DNA from 2 places in the Pantoea dispersa genome. Region 2 is predicted to be linked to the other one. Evidence: predicted binding sites of a transcription regulator. Region 2 holds the regulator's gene; the other holds the start of a gene.

Region 1 (12,334 bases), 1.4 Mb from region 2:
CGTGGCGGCCACCGACAGGTTGGTGCGATCCATGTAGTTAATGATGATGTTGATAAACACCAGGGCCAGCATCATAAAGCGTGTGCGTCCGGCTCGCACGCTGACCGCGCTTTGGCTAAGTGGCTGTTCTGTCATAATACAACTCTCCCGAGGGGCAGAAGTGTTTCTTTAATAGAAACGCAGGCGGCGCTTTTCAGCGAATCTGTAGCGATAAATTTGCGATCGCGGATACGTTAAACCTGAGCAAAGCCGAACTTTTTGCTAATTTCAAACTCAGACCATCACGCATAGTAATGTGTTTTGGGTTTCGCCATAGTGGCGACCTGCAAATTGAACCCTTCAAGGAGGACTTTCGTGAAACTGAAAGCACTGGCGCTGGCCGCCGTAATGAGCACGGGCGCACTGTCCGGTCTGGTCCATGCGGGAGAAGTGCCGAACGGACCGCACGTGGTGACATCAGGACAGGCCAGCGTGGATGCCCGTCCGGATATGGCGACGCTCTCCATCGTGGTGAATGTTTCGTCGAAAGACGCGGCGGATGCAAAAAAACAGGCTGACGACCGCGTGGCGCAATATTTTGATTTCCTGCAAAAGAACGGCATCGAGAAGAAAGATATTGATGCGGCTAATCTCAGCACCCAGCCGGAGTATGACTACACCAAAGAGGGCAAGTCGGTGCTGAAAGGCTACCGTGCGGTGCGTCAGGTGGAAGTCACGCTGCGCCAGCTGGATAAGCTGAATGAGCTGCTGGACGGCGCGCTGAAGTCGGGCCTGAATGAGATTCGTTCTGTTGAGCTGGGCGTGGCTAACGCGGACAGCTACAAAGATCAGGCGCGTAAAGCGGCGATTGCCAATGCCACACAGCAAGCGAGCGCCCTGGCGGAAGGCTTCAATGCTAAGCTGGGCTCGGTGTACAGCATTCGCTATCACGTGGCTAACTACCAGCCGATGCCGATGGCGCGCATGTACAAAGCGGCCGGTGCCGCAGCGGACACCACCGCGCAGCAGACCTACGAGCAGCAGAGCATCCATTTTGACGATCAGGTGGATGTGGTATTCGAAATCAAACCGAATACGGCGCAGTAAGTTAGCCTGTAAAATTGTAGCGGCGCGATTCATCGCGCTTTCCAGCAGCAGAACCGCTGTTAAAACGCGCGATGAATCGCGCCGCTACGACTGTTGTGCGCTAATCTGAACGGCGCTAAGCCGCAACTTCATCCTGGCGCAATACGCGGTGGCCGTGGGCAATCAGTGCATCGGTCACGCTGCGCATCAGGCGGCTTTCCGGCGCGAAACGGTGCCAGTACAGCATCCGGCGCTGATACAGACCCGGCGTCAAATCGACCAGCTCTCCCTGCGCCAGCTCGCGCTCAATCTGCAGGTGCGGAATCATACAGCACACCGATCCCTGACGAGCCAGCTGCACAAAAGCCTCTGATGAGTTCACGATGTGGCACGGCACGCTGCCCGGCGATAAATCAAAGTTCTGCTGCAAAAAGGCCTGATGCATGTCGTCGAGGTGATCAAACGCCACCGCCGGGGCTTTCAGCAGCGCCGAGCGCGTCACGCCATTGGGGAAATAGCGCGCGGCAAACTCCGGCGAGGCGCAGAACAGATAGTCCAGCGCACCCAGCTGATCCACCAGGCAACTTGGCAACGGCTGCGGCTGGATACTCACCGCGCCGACCACTTCACCGCGCCGTAAACGCTCCTGCGTGCGGGTTTCATCTTCCACCTGCAGATTCAGGCGCACCGGCGAGTCGGCCAGTACATCTTTCAGCGCCGGCAGCAGCCAGGTAGCAAGACTGTCGGCGTTCACCGCCAGCGACAGCAGCAGCGGCGTGGTGCCACCGTTATCATCGCCCAGCCACTCCTCTTCCAGCAGCTCCACCTGATGCAGCAGCGCCAGCAATTTTTGTCCCTGCTCGGTCGGGCGCGGCGGCACGGTACGCACCAGCAGTGGCTGACCAAATAAATTTTCCAGCTGTTTAATGCGCTGCGACACCGCAGACTGCGTGATGCACAGCTTCTGGGCGGCACGCTCAAAGCCGCGTTCGCGAATCACAGCATCCAGCGCCTGAAGCGTTCGATAATCCGGGCGTTTCATTGTTGTTCTCTCTCGTTCAGGGTGGAAACTACTATGCCATAAAACGGCGAAGCTGTGCGGCCGACGCGTTTTTGCGGGCTGGCTTCCAAAGGCTTACATCCAACGTCGTTCAGCCGCGCTTTTTGACAGCGCCTTGTTTTATACTACGCGCACTTCGATGTCGCACAGGTTTTAAACATACCATGACCCAGGATGAACTGAAAAAAGCGGTAGGTTGGGCAGCGCTGCAGTACGTGCAGCCAGGCACCATTGTTGGCGTAGGCACCGGTTCAACGGCGGCGCACTTTATTGACGCGCTTGGTACCATCAGGAATCAGATCGAGGGCGCGGTTTCCAGTTCGGAAGCCTCCACCGAAAAGCTCAAATCGCTGGGCATTCCGGTGTTCGATCTCAACAACGTGGATGCGCTGTCGGTGTATGTCGACGGGGCTGATGAGATCAATCCACAGATGCAGATGATCAAGGGCGGTGGCGCGGCGCTGACGCGCGAGAAAATTGTTGCGGCGGTGGCGCAGAAATTTATCTGCATCGCGGATGCGTCCAAGCAGGTCGATGTGCTGGGCAACTTCCCGCTTCCGGTGGAGGTGATTCCGATGGCGCGCGCTTATGTGGCGCGGGAGCTGGTGAAGCTGGGCGGCCTGCCAGAGTATCGTCAGCATGTGGTTACGGATAACGGCAACATTATTCTCGACGTACATAATCTGCGCATTCTTGACCCGATTGCGCTGGAAAAAACCATCAATGCGCTGCCGGGCGTCGTCACCGTGGGGCTGTTTGCTGCACGCGGAGCGGATATTGCGCTGATTGGCACGCCGGACGGTGTGAAAACCATCACCAATTGATCTCACCGGCGCGCTGCCAGCGCCGGTTATTTCCATTCGCAAAACATCTTTTCTTGCTGCAGTGAAATTTGGTGACTTATGTCACAAATGATTCATCAACAGCAGGTTCGTACTTTGCGCTCTCGTCATCTCACGATTTTGTGTGGATTTGTGTTGTCTGCACGTGGGCGCGTGCTGGCGTGCAGGCAATCGTTTGTATTGCCGCGCCGGAAAATTTTGATATTTTGACAGAAGGCTACCTTATGGTAGTCCTCGTTGAATTCTGAATAGGGTCGGGAAATGGCAAAGGTATCACTGGAAAAAGACAAGATTAAGTTCCTGCTGGTGGAAGGCGTTCACCAGAGTGCGCTGGATAATCTGCGCGCCGCAGGTTACACCAACATCGAGTTCCACAAAGGCGCACTGGATGCTGAGACGCTGAAGTCCTCCATCCGCGATGCCCACTTCATTGGTATCCGTTCCCGTACCCAACTGACTGAAGAGATCTTCGCGGCGGCTGAAAAGCTGGTGGCGGTGGGCTGCTTCTGTATTGGTACTAACCAGGTTGATCTCAGCGCGGCAGCGAAACGCGGCGTGCCGGTGTTCAACGCCCCGTTCTCCAATACCCGTTCGGTCGCGGAACTGGTAATCGGCGAAATGCTGCTGATGCTGCGCGGCATTCCGGAAGCCAACGCCAAAGCCCACCGCGGCATCTGGAATAAAATCGCTACCGGCTCGTACGAAGCGCGTGGTAAGAAGCTGGGTATCATTGGCTACGGCCATATCGGGATGCAGCTCGGCGTGCTGGCGGAAAGCCTCGGCATGCACGTATTTTTCTACGATATCGAAAACAAGCTGCCGCTGGGCAATGCCACCCAGGTGCGCCATCTCTCTGACCTGCTGAACATGAGTGATGTGGTCAGCCTGCACGTGCCGGAAACGCCATCTACTCAGAACATGATTGGCAGCGAAGAGCTGGCACTGATGAAGCCCGGCGCGCTGTTGATCAACGCCGCGCGCGGCACCGTGATTGACATCCCGGCGCTGTGTAATGCGCTGGCCAGCAAGCACCTCGCCGGTGCCGCCATCGACGTCTTCCCGGTTGAACCTGCAACCAACAGCGATCCGTTTAACTCGCCGCTGTGCGAATTCGACAACGTGATCCTGACGCCGCACATCGGCGGATCAACGCAGGAAGCGCAGGAGAACATCGGTCTGGAAGTGTCTGGCAAGCTGGCCAAGTACTCTGATAACGGCTCGACGCTCTCCGCAGTAAACTTCCCGGAAGTCTCGCTGCCGATGCACGCCGCCAGCGCCAGCCGCCTGCTGCACATCCATGAAAACCGTCCGGGCGTGCTGACCGCCATCAACCAGATCTTTGCCGAGCAGGGCATCAACATTGCCGCTCAGTATCTGCAAACCTCGCCAGTGATGGGTTATGTGGTTATCGATATTGATGCCGAAGAAGATGTAGCGGAGAAAGCGCTGCAGCTGATGAAGGCGATTCCGGGCACTATTCGCGCCCGTCTGCTGTACTGACAGTGCAGGGCGCCGCTGGGCGCCCTGTCTTTATCCCGCCAGCGTTTCCCACTGCCAAAGCTTTGACGGCGTGAGAATCGCCGGCAATGGCACATCCCAGGCCGCCACCGGCAGCGCATCCACGCGCTGGCAGTCGTGCGCAATACCCAGCGGTAAAAAGCCATGCTGTTGCCAGTGCTGTAGCGTGCGATCGTAAAAACCCCCGCCCATGCCTAAGCGTTGTCCCTGCGCGTCAAACGCCACCAGCGGTACCAGCATCACATCCAGCTGATCGAGTGTCGCCAGCTGCGTAATATCCAGCGGCGGCTCAGGGATGCGCAGCTTGTTAGGTCGCAGCGGGGTTTCTGGCGTGTAACGCAAAAAAAGGAGGTGACCGGGCGCAAACGGGTGCAGCACCGGCAGAAAGACCTGCTTCTTTTGCTGCCACAGTTTGGCAATCAGCGGTCGGGTATTGATTTCTCCATCGACGGAGAGAAACAGCGCGATGCGTTGTGCGCTGGCCAGCGGGGCAAAATTGATGGCATGTTCAGCCAGCAGATCGGCGGCCTCAACCTGTTGCTCAGGCGTAAGATTGCGGCGCAGATGGCGCACATGCTGACGAATATCCTGTCGGTCGAGAAGAGAGAGTGCTGGCATGATGTCCCCGGCTGATAAGGCTGTTGATAGCCACATTATCACACCGGGAATAACAGGGTGGAACTAAGAGGAGATCTCCGAGATGCCGCCGCAGGCTGTAACCCTTGAACCCTTGGTTCAAGGTGAGTATGCCGTCGTAACCATCAGGCTTCTCGGACGGACCGAGCATGCTCACAGGTTACAGAGCGTCACACTCTGTTGGTATGAAATATCGGCTCAGGGGACTGGCCCGCTTGCAAACATCTCAGAGAAAATTGACTTCACCGTTACTCTAACACGAGTACCATGAAGTGTTATTCGAATTTAGGGCCCTGACGTTCAGTTATGCGACCTTGCTCAACTAATGCCTGCTCAATGGTCTGCTGCAGCATACGGATGCGTTGTTCCATATTGGCTGCGTAATCGCGCGTTTTACCTTTCTCTTGTGCCAGCTCGTGGCAAATGTTTAACGCGGCGATGAACACCAGCTGCTCTGTATTTGTGACTCTAGTGCGAACTTTTAAATCTTGCAACCGTTGATTGAGATCCTCTGCGGCCAGATTCAGCGCATCTTGCTGTTCAGGCGGACAATTCACTCTCAATGAACGACCAAAAATCTGAATATCTACCGGTTGTGCAGACATGCCACCATCCTGACTGATTACTTCGTTCGCATCTCCCTTACCTGTCAATGGGTTGGGAGGTGCGCAACTATATAGACCCGCGTGATAAGTTACAACCCCTTTTCTGGAAACCCTGAGGCACCTGGTGGTAGCATAACACGAACTTATTCTGCCAACGACGACCAAAGCTTATGTCTTTACAGAACGCAACACCCACTTACAACGCGCTGGCCGCGGCACTTTCCCAGCAGGGCGTAGGCATGACGCCCGCCGAGATGCACGGATTGCTGTGTGGCATTCTGTGCGGCGGCAATCAGGACAGCAGCTGGAAAACCCTGGTGCACGACCTGACTAACGAGGGCATGGCGTTCTCGCAAAGCCTGTCGCAGCCGCTGCAGGCGCTGCATGAAAACCTGGCCAACACGCTGGATGAAGAGGGTTTCCTGTTCCAGCTGATGCTGCCGGATGAGGAGGACATCACGGTGTTCGATCGTGCTGACGCGCTGGCCGGCTGGGTCAATCACTTCCTGCTGGGCCTGGGCGTGACGCAGCCGAAGCTGGACAAAGTGACCGGTGAGACCGGCGAAGCGATTGACGATCTGCGCACCATTGCGCAACTTGGCTACGATGAAGATGAAGATCAGGAAGAGCTCGAACAGTCGCTGGAAGAGGTGATTGAGTACGTGCGCGTTGCCGCGCTGCTGTGCCATGACACCTTCACCCGGCCACGCACGCCGACCGCACCGGAAGTGCAAAAACCTACGCTACACTAAGCGCGTCATCGTGGGCAGGTCGCTGCCCGTTTTCTACAGGGAGTGCAAATATGATTACACTGGAATCCTTCCGGCAACGTCGTCAGGCGCTGATCGCCCGCATGGCGCCCGGCAGCGCGGCTTTGATTTTTGCTGCACCTGAAGTGACGCGCAGCAACGACACCGAATATCCCTTTCGCCAGAACAGCGATTTCTGGTACTTCACCGGCTTCAACGAGCCGCAGGCGCTGCTGGTATTAATCAAGAGCGATGACAATCATAACCACAGCGTGCTGTTTAACCGCGTACGCGACCTGACGGCCGAGATCTGGTTCGGGCGTCGGCTTGGTCAGGAAGCCGCACCGGCGAAGCTGGGCGTTGACCGCGCGCTGCCGTGGGATGCGATTGACGAGCAGCTGCACCAGCTGCTCAACGGACTTGATGTGGTCTATCACGCACAGGGTGAATACGCGGAAGCGGATACGCTGGTGTTCAGCGCGCTGGAGAAACTGCGCCGCGGTTTCCGGCAAAACCTCAGCGCGCCGGCGACGCTGACCGACTGGCGTCCCTGGGTGCATGAGATGCGCCTGTTTAAAAGCGAAGACGAGATCGCCATTCTGCGCCGCGCAGGAAAAATCAGCGCGCTGGCACATACCCGCGCGATGCAGGCGTGCCGTCCCGGCATGTTTGAATATCAGCTGGAGGGCGAAATCCATCACGAATTCACCCGCCACGGCGCGCGCTTTCCGTCTTACAACACCATCGTGGGCTCCGGTGAGAACGGCTGCATTTTGCACTACACCGAAAACGAAAGCGAAATGCGCGACGGCGATCTGGTGCTGATTGATGCCGGTTGCGAATTCCATGGCTACGCCGGCGATATCACCCGCACTTTCCCGGTAAACGGTAAATTCAGCCAGCCGCAGCGCGAGATCTACGACATCGTGCTCGCCTCGCTGTATAAGGCGCTGTCGATGTTCCGCCCGGGCATCAGCATCCATGAAGTCAACGACGAAGTGGTGCGCATCATGATCACCGGTCTGGTCGATCTGGGAATACTGGAAGGCAATATCGATACGCTGTTTGAAGAGCAGGCGCACCGTCCGTTCTTTATGCACGGTCTTGGGCACTGGCTGGGGCTGGACGTGCATGACGTCGGCCACTACGGCACGCCCAGCCGCGACCGCCTGCTTGAACCCGGCATGGTGCTCACCGTTGAACCGGGCCTGTATATCGCGCCGGATGCCAAAGTGCCGGCGCAGTTTCGCGGCATCGGTATCCGTATCGAAGACGACATCGTCATCACCGCCGACGGTAATGAAAACCTGACCGACAGCGTGGTAAAAGACGCTGAGGCGATCGAAGCACTGATGGCGGCGGCGCGCGGCGTATGAATATCCTGATTGCAGGCGGCGGCATGACCGGCGCCACGCTGGCACTGGCGATTTCGCATCTGACACAGGGCCAGTTGCCGGTTACGCTGATTGAACGTCATCAGCCGGACAGCCGCGCGCACCCGGGCTTTGACGGGCGCGCCATCGCGCTGGCGGCGGGCACCTGTCAGCAGCTGGCGGAAATTGACCTGTGGCGTTCGCTGGCGGATTGCGCCACGCCCATTACCCACATCCACGTTTCCGATCGCGGGCACAGCGGGTTTGTTCAGCTGCAGGCTGAGGATTATCAGCTGTCGGCGTTGGGCAACGTGGTCGAGCTGTATGACGTGGGACAGCGCCTGTTTACACGTCTGCGTGAGGCACCCGGCGTGACACTATGCTGCCCGGATCACGTGACCTCAGTAACCCGCAGCGCCGATAGCGTGCAGGCGACGCTCAGCAGCGGCGCAACGTTACAGGGCGCGCTGCTGGTGGCCGCTGACGGCGCACGCTCGCCGCTGGCGGCATCCTGCGGCATTCGCTGGCAGCGCGACGACTACCAGCAGCTGGCGGTGATTGCTAACGTCGCGACGCAGTTGCCGCATCAGGGTCGCGCGTTTGAGCGCTTCACCCGGCATGGCCCGCTGGCGCTGCTGCCGATGTCCGGCAACCGTCTGTCGCTGGTGTGGTGCCATCCGGCGGCGGCCGAAGCCACGGTTAAGCAGTGGGACGATGCCACCTTCCTGCATGAATTACAGCGCGCCTTTGGCTGGCGGCTGGGGCGCTTTACTCACGCCGGCCAGCGCGAAATCTATCCGCTGGCGCTGCAGACCGCAGAGCGTCAGGTGACGCACCGGCTGGCACTGGTCGGCAATGCGGCGCAGACGCTGCATCCGATCGCCGGGCAGGGCTTTAACCTCGGTTTGCGCGATGTGATGTCGCTGGCGGAAACCCTTGCGGCGGCGCATCGTCACCAGCAGGATCCGGGCAGCCACGCGGTGTTGCACCATTTTGCTGCGCGCCGCCAGCCGGATCGCGCGGCGACCATTGGCGTCACCGACGGTCTGGTGCGGCTGTTCGCCAACCGTTATGCCCCGCTGGTGGCAGGACGAAATCTTGGGCTGGTGGCAATGGACCACCTGCCATGGCTGCGAAACCCACTTGCCGTGCGCACGCTCGGCTGGGTTAAGCGTTAAGCATGAATTAAGGGGCAGCAATGCAAACATTTGATGTGGCGATTGCCGGTGGCGGCATGGTCGGTCTGGCGGTGGCCTGTGGCTTACAGGGCAGCGGCCTGCGCGTTGCGGTGCTGGAAAAAGCGCCTGAGCCACAATTTGATGCGGCGGCGCCAGCGTCGGTTCGCGTCTCGGCCATCAACGCCGCCAGCGAGCGTCTGCTGCAAAAACTTGATGTCTGGTCCACCATTCTCGCGCTGCGCGCCAGCGCGTATCACGGCATGGAAGTGTGGGATCAGGACAGCTTTGGCTCGATCAGCTTTGATGACGAGCAGCAGGGGCTGTCGCACCTCGGACATATCATTGAAAACGAGGTGATTCACAGTGCGCTGTGGCAGCGCGCCAGCCAGTGCAACGACGTGACGCTGATTGCACCGGCTCAGCTGCAGCAGGTGGCGTTTGGCGATAACGAAGCCTTTATTACCCTGCAGGACGGCAGCATGATGAGCGCGCGCTTGCTGATTGCTGCGGACGGGGCCAACTCGTGGCTGCGTGACAAAGCGGATATCCCGATTACCTTCTGGGATTACGAACATCACGCGCTGGTGGCCAATGTACGCACCGATATGCCGCACGATGCCATCGCGCGCCAGGTGTTCCACGGCGACGGCATTCTGGCCTTCCTGCCGATGCAGGATCCGCACCTGTGCTCCATCGTCTGGTCGCTGTCACCGCAGGAAGCGGCGCGACTGCAATCCATGCCGGAAGCGCTGTTTAACCAGCAGCTGTCGGTGGCATTCGATATGCGCCTTGGTCTGTGCCAGGTGGAAAGCGAACGTAAAACCTTTCCGCTGACGGCGCGTTACGCCCGCAACTTTGCTGCGCACCGGCTGGCGCTGGTGGGCGATGCGGCGCATACCATCCATCCGCTGGCCGGGCAGGGGGTTAACCTCGGCTTTATGGATGCTGCCGAGCTGATTGGCGAAATCCGTCGTCTGCATCAGCAGGGCAAAGATATCGGCCAGCATCTCTATTTGCGGCGTTATGAACGCAGCCGCAAGCACAGCGCAGCGCTGATGCTGGCTGGAATGCAGGGTTTCCGTGAGCTGTTTGCCGGGCACCATCCGGCGAAAAAACTGCTGCGCGACGTCGGGCTGAAGCTGGCCGACACGCTGCCTGGCGTGAAGCCGTTACTGCTGAAGCAGGCCATGGGCCTCAACGACCTGCCCGGCTGGATCCGCTAACCCTCCTTATTACGGCACCCTTTCAGGTGCCGTTTTTCCTGCACTGACGTTACGCGATCGCCCTCAAGGGTGGGCGTGGCAGTCGGCTGCCGCTCATGAATCACCGAACTGCACAGCGTTGTCGCCATCCATCGCGACCCTGTGCGCACCCGGTAACGCCACTGCAAAACCCGCCCCGGCACCATTATTGTGCATCGCTGCACCCAAATTGCCCGTCATTTGATTTATTCTAATTTCAGGTCTCAATTCGCATTACTTTAACTAATCCTAAATGCTTTTTGATCCCGAACCATTTCCCTTGTCTGCGGCACAGGTTCCATTATTCGGCTGAATTACTGCGCAACAGGTGAATTATATGCGCGGTAAATCACATAAATGCAGTGAGATGTGCTGGCGTGGCTGCAGGGGCAGCACAAAGGATGATAAGGTTTCACCCTCGTTTTCCTTATGGTTAATTGCCGTATTCGGTGGTAACTTCAGCGTAAAGAGAACGTTTGCGTCGCTCAAAACTGACGGCGCAGGCGCGTCACACTCACTTGTCTTCACAGGATGGTTATGACTCAGCAAACGCCTCTATTCGAACAGCATCAGGCCTGCGGTGCCCGCATGGTGGACTTCCACGGCTGGATGATGCCGCTGCACTACGGCTCGCAAATGGATGAGCACCATGCGGTGCGCAACGATGCCGGAATGTTTGACGTTTCCCACATGACCATTGTCGATCTGCACGGCGCGCGCACCCGTGAATTTCTGCGTTACCTGCTGGCCAACGACGTCGCCAAACTGACCCAGCCCGGCAAAGCCCTTTATACCGGCATGCTGAATGCTTCAGCTGGCGTCATTGATGATTTAATTGTTTACTTTATGAGCGAAGATTTCTTCCGCCTGGTGGTCAACTCCGCCACGCGCGAGAAGGATCTGGCGTGGATCGCTGAGCATGCGCAGCCGTTTGGGGTTGAACTGACCGAGCGTGACGATCTGGCGCTGATCGCCGTACAGGGGCCGAACGCGCAGCAAAAAGCACAGAGCCTGTTAAGCGCGGCACAGCGTGACGCGGTGGCAGGCATGAAGCCGTTCTTTGGCGTACAGGCGGGCGATCTGTTTATCGCCACGACCGGTTATACCGGTGAAGCCGGTTATGAAATCGCCCTGCCTGCCGCTCAGGCCGCAGATTTCTGGCAACAGCTGCTGGCCGCAGGCGTGAAACCAGCCGGACTGGGCGCACGCGATACGCTGCGTCTCGAAGCTGGCATGAATCTGTATGGGCAGGAGATGGATGAAGGAGTTTCGCCGCTGGCTGCCAACATGGGCTGGACCATCAGCTGGGAGCCCGCCGACCGTGATTTCATTGGCCGTGAGGCGCTGGTAGCACAGCGCGAGAACGGCACGGAAAAGCTGGTCGGGCTGGTGCTGACCGAAAAAGGCGTGCTGCGTAACGGTCTGACGGTGCGCTTTACCGATGCGCAGGGACAGCCGCAGCAGGGCATCATTACCAGCGGCTCCTTCTCGCCAACGCTGGGCTACAGCATTGCGCTGGCGCGCGTGCCGGCCAGTATCTGTGAGCAGGCGATTGTTGAAATCCGCAATCGTGAAATGCCGGTGAAAGTGACTAAACCTATTTTTGTTCGCGCCGGCAAGCCGGTCGCTCAGTAATTTTTTTCAGGAGAAATGGCGATGAGCAATGTGCCAAATGAATTGAAGTACCGTGATAGCCACGAGTGGGTGCGTAAAGAAGCTGACGGTACGTTTACCGTGGGCATCACCGAACACGCGCAGGAACTGCTGGGCGACATGGTGTTTGTCGACCTGCCTGACGTGGGCGCCAGCTTTGCCGCCGGTGACGACTGTGCGGTAGCCGAATCCGTGAAAGCGGCATCGGATATCTATGCCCCGCTGAGCGGCGAAATTGTGGCGGTTAACGAAGCGCTGGGCGATGCCCCGGAGCTGGTGAACAGCGAACCGTACGCCGCCGGCTGGCTGTTCCGCATCAAAGCCAGCGACGAGTCCGAGCTCGACGCGATGCTCGATGCCGCCGCCTACAAAGCGTCCATCGACGAGTAACCGGTAGTCTCTGAAGGTGCCGCA
Region 2 (12,334 bases):
CACCGAAGAGAGCGAAGGTGCGGTCATTGAGCTGACCTACAACTGGGGCGTGGATAAATACGACCTCGGCAATGCCTACGGCCACATCGCGCTGGGCGTGGATGATGTCGCGGCGACCTGCGACCGCATCCGTCAGGCGGGCGGTAACGTCACGCGTGAAGCCGGCCCGGTCAAAGGCGGCAGCACCATCATCGCTTTCGTGGAAGATCCGGACGGCTACAAAATCGAGCTGATCGAAAACAAACACGCCGGTCACGGCCTCGGCAACTAATGCCGTTAGTCAGCCTGCTAATTTGCGGGCTGACTTCCCTCTCCTGCTGCACCCTGCGCCGATTTTTGCCATAATGCGCGCTGCCCCATTTCCTGCAATGAGATCCTGATGTCTGAATCGAACGCCTTAAACGCTCTCCATCAACGCTTCCGTGGTTTTTATCCTGTGGTGATTGACGTTGAAACCGCCGGTTTTAATGCGCAAACCGATGCGCTGCTGGAAATCGCCGCCACCACGTTAAAAATGGATGAGGATGGCTGGCTGCACCGCGATGAAACCCTGCATTTCCACGTGGAGCCGTTCGAAGGGGCGATTCTCAATCCCGAAGCGCTGGCGTTTACCGGCATCGACCCCAGCAATCCGCTGCGCGGCGCGGTGAGTGAATATGAGGCGCTGCACGCCATTTTCAAAATGGTGCGCAAAGGTACCAAAGACAGTGGCTGTAACCGGGCGATTATCGTGGCGCACAATGCCACCTTTGATCATAATTTTCTGATGGCGGCAGCAGAGCGCACCGGCATGAAGCGTAACCCGTTCCACCCGTTCGCCACCTTTGACACCGCCGCGCTGAGCGGGCTGGTGCTGGGACAAACGGTGCTGGCGAAGGCCTGTAAAGCGGCGGGAATAGATTTTGACAGCACTCAGGCGCACTCGGCACTGTACGATACCGAACAGACCGCCACGCTGTTTTGCGAACTGGTGAATCGCTGGAAACGCCTCGGCGGCTGGCCGCTGGCGGTGAGTGAAGAGCCGGCCGAAGACGATGCCTCAGCCTGAGGCCCGTCAGACCGCAGCCAAAAAAAAGGCCGACACTGCTGTCGGCCTTTTTCTTATTCTGCTTCTTTGTGCTTCTCAGCGGTCTCTTTGATCAGCGGTTGCAGTTCGCCGCGCTGGAACATCTCAACGATGATGTCACAGCCGCCGACCAGCTCGCCATCCACCCACAGCTGCGGGAAAGTTGGCCAGTTGGCGTATTTAGGTAACTCAGCGCGGATATCCGGATTTTGCAGAATGTCTACGTACGCAAAGCGCTCCCCACAGGCAGACAGCGCCTGTACCGCCTGCGCAGAGAAACCGCAGCTTGGCAGTTTCGGCGAACCTTTCATGTACAGCAGGATCGGGTTTTCTGCGATCTGGCGCTGAATTTTTTCAACAGTACTCATTTTTGCCTTCCTTAATCCTTCACTTCGTGTTTGTTTATTGTAGCGACTTCGCCCCGCGACTGAAAACGGGATTTTGCCTTAGCCGGCGCATATCGCCATGTTTGTTAAGTTCGCGCGCCACGAATAACATTTTCATATCATCAATAAGCATTAATCAATTAATAATTAGCAATAATTCCGCTGGGTTAAACAGCTGAAATCGCTCATTTTTGCCCCACTTTCAGTACCGTGACAGATTAATGGAAAAAGACCTTACCTTTTGCAAAAAAAGTGGATTAGAATTGCCCCGGTGCTGATCGTCGATCAGATTTTTCTAACTTTACCGCGGTCTGGCTTCCTGCCGACGGCTTAACCTGTAACCGGACTATGCGTTTACTGATTACGCTTTTCATACTGGCTTTTGCCCAACTGTTCTTTAATGTGGCGGCGGCTTCTCCGCATGCGCCGGTTAATGCCAGTTTGCAGAAAGCGGAGAAAAAGAACGCGCGTGAAGATGAGCGTCGCAAACGACGCCCGGTGAAAACCACCAGCAAAAAGTCACGCCTGACGTCGGTACAGAAGTTCAGGCTGAAAAAACAGCAGAAAAGCGAAACGGTACTTCAGCACACCACCCAGCGCAAATCCTCACTTAAGCTCAGTGCGAAAAAATATGGTCATCAGCGGCTGGCGAAAAAATCGCGTGACGTTGCCGTTGATGATGAAGTGCAGCAGCTGAGCGGCATTAAAATGAGCAAAGCCCACCGCCTGCGCTATCAAAAAGCACGTGAAACCGCGATGACGAAACTGATGGGCCAGCTGGGTAAACCGTATCAGTGGGGAGGCACCTCACCGCACACCGGTTTCGACTGCAGTGGTTTAGTGTGGTACGCCTACAAAGATCTGGTGAAGTTTAAATTTCCCCGTACCGCTAATGAGATGTATCACCTGCGCGACGCCGCGCCGATCAAGCGCGAGATGCTGGAGAAAGGCGATCTGGTGTTCTTCCGCATCAACAACCGCGGCACCGCCGACCATGTCGGGGTTTATCTGGGCAATGGTAAATTCATTCAGTCTCCGCGCACCGGGAAGGATATCCAGATTAGCGCGCTGGGCGAGGATTACTGGCAGAAGCATTACGTTGGCGCACGCCGTATGATGACGCCGAAAACCGTGCGCTAATCTCAGTGTTGCGCAACAAAAAAGCCGGTGGCTGTTCAGCAGCACCGGCTTTTTTATTAATGCAGAATGGCGGTAAAGCTAAAGGCAATAATCATCAGCAGAGCAGCGGCGGTGGTGGTCAATGCCAGTTTTAAATCGGTACTCATCACAACTCCTTAGTCACACAGTTTGCATGGTTAAATAATTTTCGCACAGTGATGGGCAAAAATCTCGTGTTATCCGCCCCGGCTTGCTAGAATCGCCGCCTTTCGTTGCGCAACAGATTTAGCGCATGCTGCATTGACAGCCTGCTGAAGGATGTTTCCCTGCCCGATTAAGCAGATTAGCCCTGATATTCAGGGCGCAAAACCATTAGCAGACGCAAACGTTTAACAATATACTTATCAGTAAGTTGCGATAAGCCCAGGAGTACCATTTTCATGGCAACCATTAAAGATGTGGCGAAACGCGCCGGGGTCTCAACCACCACGGTTTCGCATGTCATCAACAAAACGCGTTTCGTCGCGGAAGAGACGCGTAACGCCGTATGGGAAGCGATTAAAGCGCTGCACTATTCACCGAGCGCGGTGGCCCGCAGCCTAAAGGTGAATCACACCAAGACGCTGGGCCTGCTGGCGACCTCCAGCGAAGCGCCCTACTTCGCCGAAATTATTGAAGCCGTGGAGAATCACTGCTTTGAGCGTGGTTACACGCTGATTCTCGGCAACGCGCATAACGATCTGCAAAAACAGCGTGCCTATTTGTCAATGATGGCGCAAAAGCGCGTCGATGGCCTGCTGGTCATGTGCTCCGAATATCCCGACGATCTGCTGCAGATGCTGGAAGAGAACCGCAATATCCCGATGGTGGTCATGGACTGGGGCGAATCGCGCGGAGACTTTACCGATACCGTGCAGGACAATGCGTTCCACGGCGGTTACCTCGCCGGGCGATACCTGATTGAGCGCGGCCATCGCGATATCGGTGCTATCCCTGGCCAGATGGAGCGCAACACCGGTGGCGGTCGTCATGCGGGTTTTCTGCAGGCGATGCAGGAAGCGGGCATCAGCGTCCGTCCCGAGTGGATTGTGCAGGGTGACTTCGAACCGGAGTCAGGTTATCAGGCAATGCAGCAGATCCTGAACCAGAAACAGCGCCCGACGGCGGTATTCTGCGGCGGCGATATCATGGCGATGGGCGCGATTTGCGCGGCCGACGAGATGGGACTGCGCGTGCCGCAGGATATTTCGGTAATTGGCTATGACAATGTGCGCAACGCGCGCTACTTCACCCCGGCGCTGACAACCGTGCACCAGCCGAAAGCCCAGCTGGGGGAAAAGGCACTGGAGATGCTGCTGGACCGCATCACCAGCAAACGCGAAGAACCGCAGACCATTGAAGTGCAGCCCACGCTGATTGAGCGCCGCTCCGTGGCCGATGGCCCGTTCCGCGATTACCGCCGTTAAGCCGCCTTCTCGCTGAGCCACTCGTGGTTCAGCGTCTCCGCATCGCCCAGATATTCCAGCAACCACGCCAGCGCCGGTGACGCGCGCTGCTCAGACCAGCTGACGCAACACGGGCTGTCCGGAAACGGCTGCGGCAACGCCAGCTCCACCAGCGCGCCGCTGTCCAGCAGCGGGCGCGCCAGGTGGCCCGGCACCATGCCCACGCACAATCCGGCCTGCAGGCAATCCAGCCCGGTTTCCCACTCCGGCACCACCAGCCGCCGCTGGTTATCCAGCGTCCACGTCATGCGGCGCGGCAGCGCGCGCGACGTATCTTCCAGCACCAGCGACGGCCAGGCGCGCAGGGTTTCGTCGTCCAGCTGCGGACTGTGAGCCAGCGCATGCTGCGGACTCACCACGCAGCGCCAGTTGAGCGCGCCCATATCCTGAAAGGCGAAGCGGCCGCCGACCGGAATAGCCTGGGTGGCACCAATCGCCACATCGACACGACCATCAGCCAGTGCGTCCCACACGCCGTTAAATACTTCGTAGCTGATGATCAGCTCCATATCGGGGAAATGACGGTAAAAATCCTTTACCAGCTGGCGGGTGCGCTGCGGTTTGACGATGCAATCTACCGCGATACTGAGCTGACCGCGCCAGCCGTTGGCCAGCTGCTGACACTGACGGCGCGTGGCCAGCATTTTTTTGATAACAGAACGCCCTTCACGCACAAAATGCTCGCCTGCTGCCGTCAGCACCACTTCGCGATGCTGCCGCTCAAACAGCGGTACCGCCAGCCAGCCTTCCAGCTGGCGCACGGTATAGCTGATGGCAGAGGGCACGCGGTGCAACTCCTGCGCCGCCGCGCTAAAACTGCCGGTGCGCGCTACCGCGTCCACCACCTCAAGTGCATATTCCGACCACATAGTTTTCCCATCAAAAATTTTAACAGCACCCTGCAAATATTAGCGTTTCACAAAGCCCGCTGCACCCTTTTACACTCCCCGCCGTTCAACCTGCCGAATGAGAAAAACCATGCTGTCATCCAAAGGATTTCTGCCTTACCTTGCCGTGCTGAGCATGCTCGGCTTTCTGGCCACCGATATGTATTTACCCGCCTTCGGCGCCATGCAGCGCGACTTTGCTTCCGCACCGGGCACCATCAGCGCCAGCCTGAGCCTGTTTCTGGGCGGCTTTGCCTGTGCGCAGGTGCTGTGGGGCGTGCTGTCGGACCGCTTCGGCCGCAAGCCGATTTTACTGGCTGGCCTGAGCGTGTTTGCGCTGAGCTGTCTCGCCATGCTGTGGGTGACTAACGTCTGGCTGATGCTGGCGCTGCGCTTTGTGCAGGCGGTAGGCGTGTGCGCCGCAGCGGTGAGCTGGCAGGCGCTGGTGGTTGATCGCTATCCGCAGGCCAAAGCCAACAAAGTGTTTGCCACGATTATGCCGCTGGTGGCGCTGTCGCCGGCGCTGGCACCGCTGCTCGGTGCCTGGCTGATGGCCCATTTTCACTGGCGCGCCATCTTCCTCGCGCTCACGCTGGTGACGCTGGTGCTGCTGTTCGGCACGCTGAAGCTGACCAGCGCGCCGCGTGCGCGCCACGACAGCGCGCCACAGCCGGGCTGGCTGACGCTGCTGGCGACGCGTGTTTACAGCGGTAACGTACTGATTTATGCCGCCTGCTCCGCCAGTTTCTTCGCCTGGCTGACCGGCTCGCCGTTTATCCTCGCCGCCGCGGGTCTGAGCCCGGCGGACATTGGCCTGAGCTATATTCCGCAGACCATCGCCTTCCTGCTGGGCGGATTTGGCTGTCGCGCACTGCTGAATCGCTTTCAGGGTGCGCAGCTGCTGCCGTGGTTGCTGATGATTTACAGCCTGAGCATTCTGGGCCTGTTTGCGGTGGCGCTGATGACTACGCCGCCGCTGGTGGCTCTGCTGCTGCCGTTCTGCGGCATGGCGCTGGCCAATGGCGCGATTTACCCGATTGTGGTGTCCACCGCCCTCGCCCCGTTCCCGCAGGCCACCGGCAAAGCGGCCGGCCTGCAGAATCTGCTGCAGCTGGGCTTATGCTTCCTCGCCAGCCTTATTGTATCCGCCGGTCTGCAGCAGGCGCTGTTACATACCACGCTGGTCATGGTGGCGACAGTGATCCTCGCGTGGGCCGGTTTCCTGTGGCAGCGCAGCGCCAGCGCACAAAGTGATATTGCTCACGCTTCCCGTCCCTGCGAAGATAATTGCTAAGGCAACGATTATCGTTAGCAAACTAACGATAAGCCATTGAATACTGACCTGCGTGAGCATATACTCAGTAGGTCAGCATTTCTGCAACAAATCAATAACATAATGAGCGTATTTTTTAGCGACACTGTCGCTGGGATGGCGTCTGCACGATATTCACCTCCGGAGTTGTGGCAGACATTTCTATTCAGATTCATACCTCTGTAATACGTCGGCTATCTGGCGCACGGATTTTCCGTGAGTTCTCTCACAGGCCTGAGGAATTTGACTATTCTTTTTCTCAGGTTCAAATCGGAAAGGTGATGGAGAAGCTATGAGTTCATCGTGTATAGAAGAAGTGAGCCTTGAAGAAAACCAATGGTTTCGTATCGCCCATGAATTACTGGAGCGGGCGGACATTCACATCAACGGCACACGCCCCTGGGATATTCAGGTCAGACATGCGGATTTTTTCAAACGGGTCCTGCAGGAGGGATCGCTGGGCCTCGGTGAAAGCTACATGGACGGCTGGTGGGAGTGTGAACGTCTGGATATGTTCTTCCACCGCGTGCTGAAACATCATCTGGATAAGCAGTTACCGCACCATTTTAAAGATACGCTGCGCATTGCCGCGGCGCGCCTCACCAATCTGCAGTCAAAGAAACGCGCCTGGATTGTTGGTAAAGAGCACTACGATCTTGGCAACGACCTGTTTTCACTGATGCTCGATCCGTTTATGCAGTACTCCTGCGGCTACTGGAAAAGCGCGGAAACGCTGGAGCAGGCACAGCAGGACAAGCTGGATATGATCTGCCGCAAGCTGCAGCTTGAGCCGGGCATGACGCTGCTGGATATCGGCTGCGGCTGGGGCGGACTGGCGGAATTCGCCGCGCGTCATTACGGGGTGAAAGTGCATGGCGTGACTATCTCTGCCGAGCAGCAGAAAATGGCGCAGCAGCGCTGTGCCGGTCTGGATGTGACCATTCTGCTGCAGGATTACCGTGATTTGAACCAGCAGTTTGACCGCATCGTGTCGGTGGGCATGTTCGAACACGTCGGGCCGAAAAACTATGCCACCTACTTCGATGTGGTTGATCGTAACCTGAAACCGGAAGGCCTGTTTTTGCTGCACACCATTGGGGCGATCAGAACCGACATGAACGTCGACCCGTGGATCGATAAATACATTTTCCCGAACGGCTGTTTACCGTCGGTACGGCAGATCGCCGATGCCAGCGAATCTCACTTCATCATGGAAGACTGGCACAACTTTGGCGCGGATTATGACACCACGCTAATGGCCTGGTACGAGCGATTTCAGGCGGCATGGCCGCAGCTGGCGGAGAAGTATGGCGAGCGTTTCAAACGGATGTTCAGCTATTACCTCAACGCCTGCGCCGGTGCGTTTCGCGCGCGCGATATTCAGCTGTGGCAGGTAGTTTTCAGCCGCGGCGCTGAAGGCGGTTTGCGCGTGGCGCGTTGATTTCCGTGCAATGCTAAAAGGCGCTTACCGCGCCTTTTTTATTCGCGATTACTCCGCGTCCGGCAGCGTTTGTGCCACCAGCGCGGCCGCGGCATCACGCTGCGCCAGCACACGTTCGACGGTGTCGACAATCGCCTGGGTATGCGGATCGATTTCGATATTGACCCGGTGCCCCAGCTTCTTCGCGCCCAGCGTGGTGCGCTCCAGCGTTTCCGGGATCAGGTGCACGCAGAACTTACTTTTGGTGACATCACCAACCGTCAGGCTGATACCATCGATGCCGACGAATCCTTTATGCAGAATATATTTGATCTGCTCAGCGTCCTGTAATTTAAACCACACTTCGCGGTTATTCTCTGACTGGATAATTTTACAGATTTCGGCGGTGGTCATAATATGGCCGGACATCAGGTGTCCGCCAATTTCATCGCTGAATTTCGCGGCGCGCTCAATATTCACGATGTCACCAACCTGTAATTCACCAAGGTTGGTGATGCGCAGCGTCTCTTTGATAAGATCGAAGCTGACGCGATCGCCGTCAATGGCGGTCACCGTCAGGCAGCACCCGTTGTGCGCTACCGAGGCGCCCAGCGCCAGGCCGGGCAGCAGCTCAGCAGGCAAGCGCACGTTGTGGGTGCGGAACAACTCTTTTTCTTCAATGGCGACAATTTCTGCCGTGCCCTGCACAATTCCGGTAAACATAATTTCAGCCTCTGCGAAGTTTGTGGCAGTTTATCACAGCTTGCGCCGCAAGGTTTAATTTGCCGGCGCGCAAACTTTACACAAATGGCGCAACCAATTGCGATCAATGTTTGGCGGAAGTGCGGGCTACCGCTACACTAGGTCGCGCATTCTTTGGGGATTCCGCCCCGCTCTCTTCTTAAATAACGCAGGTGATACGTGCAGAAGTATTTAACAGAAGCGCGTCAATTGCTGGCCCTCGCGATCCCGGTCATCCTTGCTCAGGTGGCACAGACCGCGATGGGATTTGTGGATACCATAATGGCCGGTGCGGTGAGCGCCACGGATATGGCCGCCGTTGCTGTCGGCACCTCTATCTGGCTTCCCGCCATTTTGTTTGGTCATGGTCTGCTGCTGGCATTGACGCCAACCGTTGCGCAACTCAACGGATCCGGGCGACGCGAACGCATCGCAGAACAGGTGCGCCAGGGTTACTGGCTGGCGGCGGGCGTGGCGCTGCTGATTATGGTGGTGCTGTGGAACGCCGGCTACCTGATTCACACCATGCATGACATTGATCCTCAGCTGGCGGCCAAAGCAGAAGGTTATCTGCACGCGCTGCTGTGGGGCGCACCGGGCTACCTGTTTTTCCAGGTGGCACGTAATCAGTGTGAAGGGCTGTCGAAGACTAAGCCGGCGATGCTGCTGGGTTTCCTCGGCCTGCTGACCAACATTCCGCTGAACTATGTGTTTATTTACGGCCATTTCGGTATGCCTGCGCTGGGCGGCGTGGGCTGTGGCGTCGCCACCGCGTCGGTTTACTGGGTGATGTATCTGGTGATGCGCTTCTGGCTGAAGCGCATGCCGGCCATGCGCGATATTCGCATGCATAACCGCTGGTCGCCACCGTCGCGCGCCATCCTGACGCGCCTGTTCACGCTGGGATTACCGGTCGCGCTGGCGCTGTTTTTCGAGGTCACGCTGTTTGCCGTGGTGGCGCTGCTGGTGTCGCCGCTCGGCATTGTGAAAGTTGCTGGTCATCAGATCGCGCTCAACTTCAGCTCGCTGATGTTTGTGCTGCCGCTGTCGCTCGGCGTCGCCACCACCATTCGTGTCGGCTACCGTCTGGGCCAGGGCTCGGCCGAACAGGCCCGCATCGCCGCGTGGACCGGTCAGTGCGTGGGTATCACCATGGCGGCGATCACCGCGCTGTTTACCGTGACCTTCCGCCACGATATTGCCGCGCTCTATACCGCGAATCCGGAAGTGATTACCCTGGCGGCGCAGCTGATGCTGCTGGCGGCCATCTACCAGTTCTCGGATTCGATTCAGGTGATCGGCAGCGGTATCCTGCGCGGCTATAAGGATACGCGCTCGATCTTCTTTATTACCCTGATCGCCTACTGGGTGCTGGGGCTGCCGGTGGGTTACGTGCTGGCGCTGACCGACTGGGTGGTGGCACCGCTGGGGCCGGCCGGTTTCTGGTGCGGATTTATCGTCGGTCTGACATCGGCGGCGGTGATGATGATCTGGCGCATCCGCCGTCTGCAGCGTTTACCGGCGCAGGTGATTCTGGCGCGCGCCGCGCGCTAAGTGGCTGAGCGGGCGTTTATTTGGCCCGTAATGGCGAAAAAAACGACGCATAGCACAGTTGCTGGTCAGTCGTCAGGAAAAATCACTTTTCCGCTTGCCAGCATCACGGCCTGCCGTTAATATTCGTCCCCGCTGTCGCCCTGACAGCGTGTTGCGCTCTTAGCTCAGTTGGTTAGAGCACCACCTTGACATGGTGGGGGTCGATGGTTCGAGTCCATTAGAGCGCACCAAGTGCGTCCGTAGCTCAGTTGGTTAGAGCACCACCTTGACATGGTGGGGGTCGGTGGTTCGAGTCCACTCGGACGCACCAGATTTCTGAAATGCGCTCTTAGCTCAGTTGGTTAGAGCACCACCTTGACATGGTGGGGGTCGATGGTTCGAGTCCATTAGAGCGCACCACTTTTGCTGTTATCTCCCTTGCGCAACTCGCCTTTCCTTGATCTGAGTCGGTTTTCTCCCTCTGCTTTTATATTGGTTTTCGCATACTTAGCGACTATACTATGCCGCGTTGTTCCACCTGAAAGGTTTCAGCGCTAACGTGCCTATGCCAGCCACTTACATCATTTGCGCAACGCCGTCGCTACGGTCTCTCCGCCCGGCGCATAACTTCTCTGCACGCTTAGCCGTCGTCACCTATTCTTACTTCTGTGTCAAACGTACCAACACCAAACAGATTTTTACTTCGGTGCCAGGCGCATCGAACCCCGACCTTTATCATCCATCACAACTTACAGAAATCTGACATGAAAAAGACCAAGATCGTTTGTACTATCGGTCCGAAAACCGAATCCGAAGAGATGCTGACTCAACTGCTGGAAGCGGGCATGAACGTCATGCGCCTGAACTTCTCTCACGGGGATTATGCCGAACATGGTCAGCGCATCACCAATATGCGTGCCGTCATGGAAAAAACCGGTCGCCAGGCCGCGATTCTGCTGGACACCAAAGGCCCGGAAATCCGTACCATGAAACTGGACGGTGGCAACGATGTGTCCCTGAAAGCTGGCCAGACCTTCATCTTCACCACCGATCAGTCAGTGATTGGTAACAGCGAGCGCGTTGCCGTTACTTACGCCGGTTTCACCGAAGACCTGAAAATTGGTAACACCGTGCTGGTCGACGATGGTCTGATCGGCATGGAAGTCACCGAAGTCACGGAAAACACCGTGGTGTGTAAAGTGCTGAACAATGGCGACCTTGGCGAAAACAAAGGCGTCAACCTGCCGGGCGTGTCCATTCAGCTGCCGGCGCTGGCGGAAAAAGACAAACGCGATCTGATCTTCGGCTGCGAGCAAGGCGTGGATTTCGTTGCGGCTTCCTTCATCCGTAAACGTTCTGACGTGCTGGAAATCCGTGAGCACCTGAAAGCCCACGGCGGTGAGCACATTCAGATCATCTCCAAGATCGAAAACCAGGAAGGCCTGAACAACTTCGACGAGATCCTGGAAGCCTCTGACGGCATCATGGTCGCGCGTGGTGACCTCGGTGTGGAAATCCCGGTTGAAGAAGTGATCTTCGCGCAGAAGATGATGATCAAGAAGTGTAATAAAGCGCGCAAAGTGGTAATCACCGCGACGCAGATGCTGGATTCCATGATCAAGAACCCGCGCCCTACCCGTGCTGAAGCCGGCGACGTGGCCAACGCCATCCTCGACGGTACCGACGCGGTGATGCTGTCCGGTGAGAGCGCCAAGGGTAAATACCCGCTGGAGTCGGTCACCATCATGGCGACCATCTGCGAGCGTACCGATCGCGTGATGAAATCGCGCATCGATTCCCTGCAGGATTCGCGCAAGCTGCGTATCACTGAAGCAGTGTGCCGTGGCGCCGTTGAGACCGCTGAGAAACTGGAAGCGCCGGTGATTGTGGTGGCGACCGAAGGCGGTAAGTCGGCTAAATCCGTGCGTAAATACTTCCCGGATGCCACCATTCTGGCCCTGACCACTAACCAGACCACTGCGCGTCAGCTGATCCTCAGCAAAGGGATTGAAACGCGTCTGGTGAGCGAAATCGCCTCGACCGATGATTTCTACCGCATCGGCAAAGAGATGGCGCTGCAGAGCGGCTACGCGCAGAAAGGCGATGTCGTGGTGATGGTTTCGGGTGCGCTGGTACCGAGCGGAACCACCAACACCGCGTCGGTGCACGTACTCTGATCGAGCCGATGATGTTTATTTAAAAGAGCGCCTTTCGGGGCGCTTTTTTTATTCCGCGCCTAAGACAGAAAGCGGAAAATTCCAATCGATAATAACTATTCAATATCCCGCAGAATTAAGGTTAATCCGATTAAATCTCTCTGTTTTCGCTAAATATTTTCATCATGTTCTGCGAAACGCTGCTTCTT

What was found. The regulator PurR, encoded in region 2, represses purine synthesis genes. The targets are predictions, from matches to a motif close to CANGCAAACGTTTGCNTG.
Region 1: serA (phosphoglycerate dehydrogenase) is a predicted target of PurR. The motif match lies at 3,132-3,149, and genes of this name have one in related genera.

What each region holds. Positions count from the first base shown of each region.
Region 1 is NZ_CP082346.1:831,894-844,227, forward strand. It holds gene K7H94_RS03825 (MFS transporter) at 1-135, opposite strand, end outside; gene K7H94_RS03830 (oxidative stress defense protein) at 355-1,086, shown strand; gene K7H94_RS03835 (LysR family transcriptional regulator ArgP) at 1,202-2,107, opposite strand; gene rpiA (ribose-5-phosphate isomerase RpiA) at 2,290-2,949, shown strand; gene serA (phosphoglycerate dehydrogenase) at 3,229-4,467, shown strand; gene K7H94_RS03850 (5-formyltetrahydrofolate cyclo-ligase) at 4,498-5,103, opposite strand; RNA gene ssrS (6S RNA) at 5,174-5,357, opposite strand; gene zapA (cell division protein ZapA) at 5,397-5,726, opposite strand; gene K7H94_RS03865 (YecA/YgfB family protein) at 5,897-6,478, shown strand; gene pepP (Xaa-Pro aminopeptidase) at 6,529-7,851, shown strand; gene ubiH (2-octaprenyl-6-methoxyphenyl hydroxylase) at 7,848-9,026, shown strand; gene ubiI (FAD-dependent 2-octaprenylphenol hydroxylase) at 9,047-10,249, shown strand; gene gcvT (glycine cleavage system aminomethyltransferase GcvT) at 10,805-11,902, shown strand; gene gcvH (glycine cleavage system protein GcvH) at 11,924-12,310, shown strand.
Region 2 is NZ_CP082346.1:2,234,221-2,246,554, forward strand. It holds gene gloA (lactoylglutathione lyase) at 1-271, shown strand, start outside; gene rnt (ribonuclease T) at 380-1,048, shown strand; gene K7H94_RS10320 (Grx4 family monothiol glutaredoxin) at 1,102-1,434, opposite strand; gene K7H94_RS10325 (C40 family peptidase) at 1,801-2,592, shown strand; gene cydH (cytochrome bd-I oxidase subunit CydH) at 2,649-2,738, opposite strand; gene purR (HTH-type transcriptional repressor PurR) at 3,012-4,037, shown strand; gene punR (DNA-binding transcriptional activator PunR) at 4,034-4,945, opposite strand; gene punC (purine nucleoside transporter PunC) at 5,055-6,257, shown strand; gene cfa (cyclopropane fatty acyl phospholipid synthase) at 6,568-7,716, shown strand; gene K7H94_RS10355 (riboflavin synthase subunit alpha) at 7,765-8,418, opposite strand; gene K7H94_RS10360 (MATE family efflux transporter) at 8,617-9,990, shown strand; tRNA gene K7H94_RS10365 (tRNA-Val) at 10,144-10,220, shown strand; tRNA gene K7H94_RS10370 (tRNA-Val) at 10,224-10,300, shown strand; tRNA gene K7H94_RS10375 (tRNA-Val) at 10,313-10,389, shown strand; gene pykF (pyruvate kinase PykF) at 10,734-12,146, shown strand.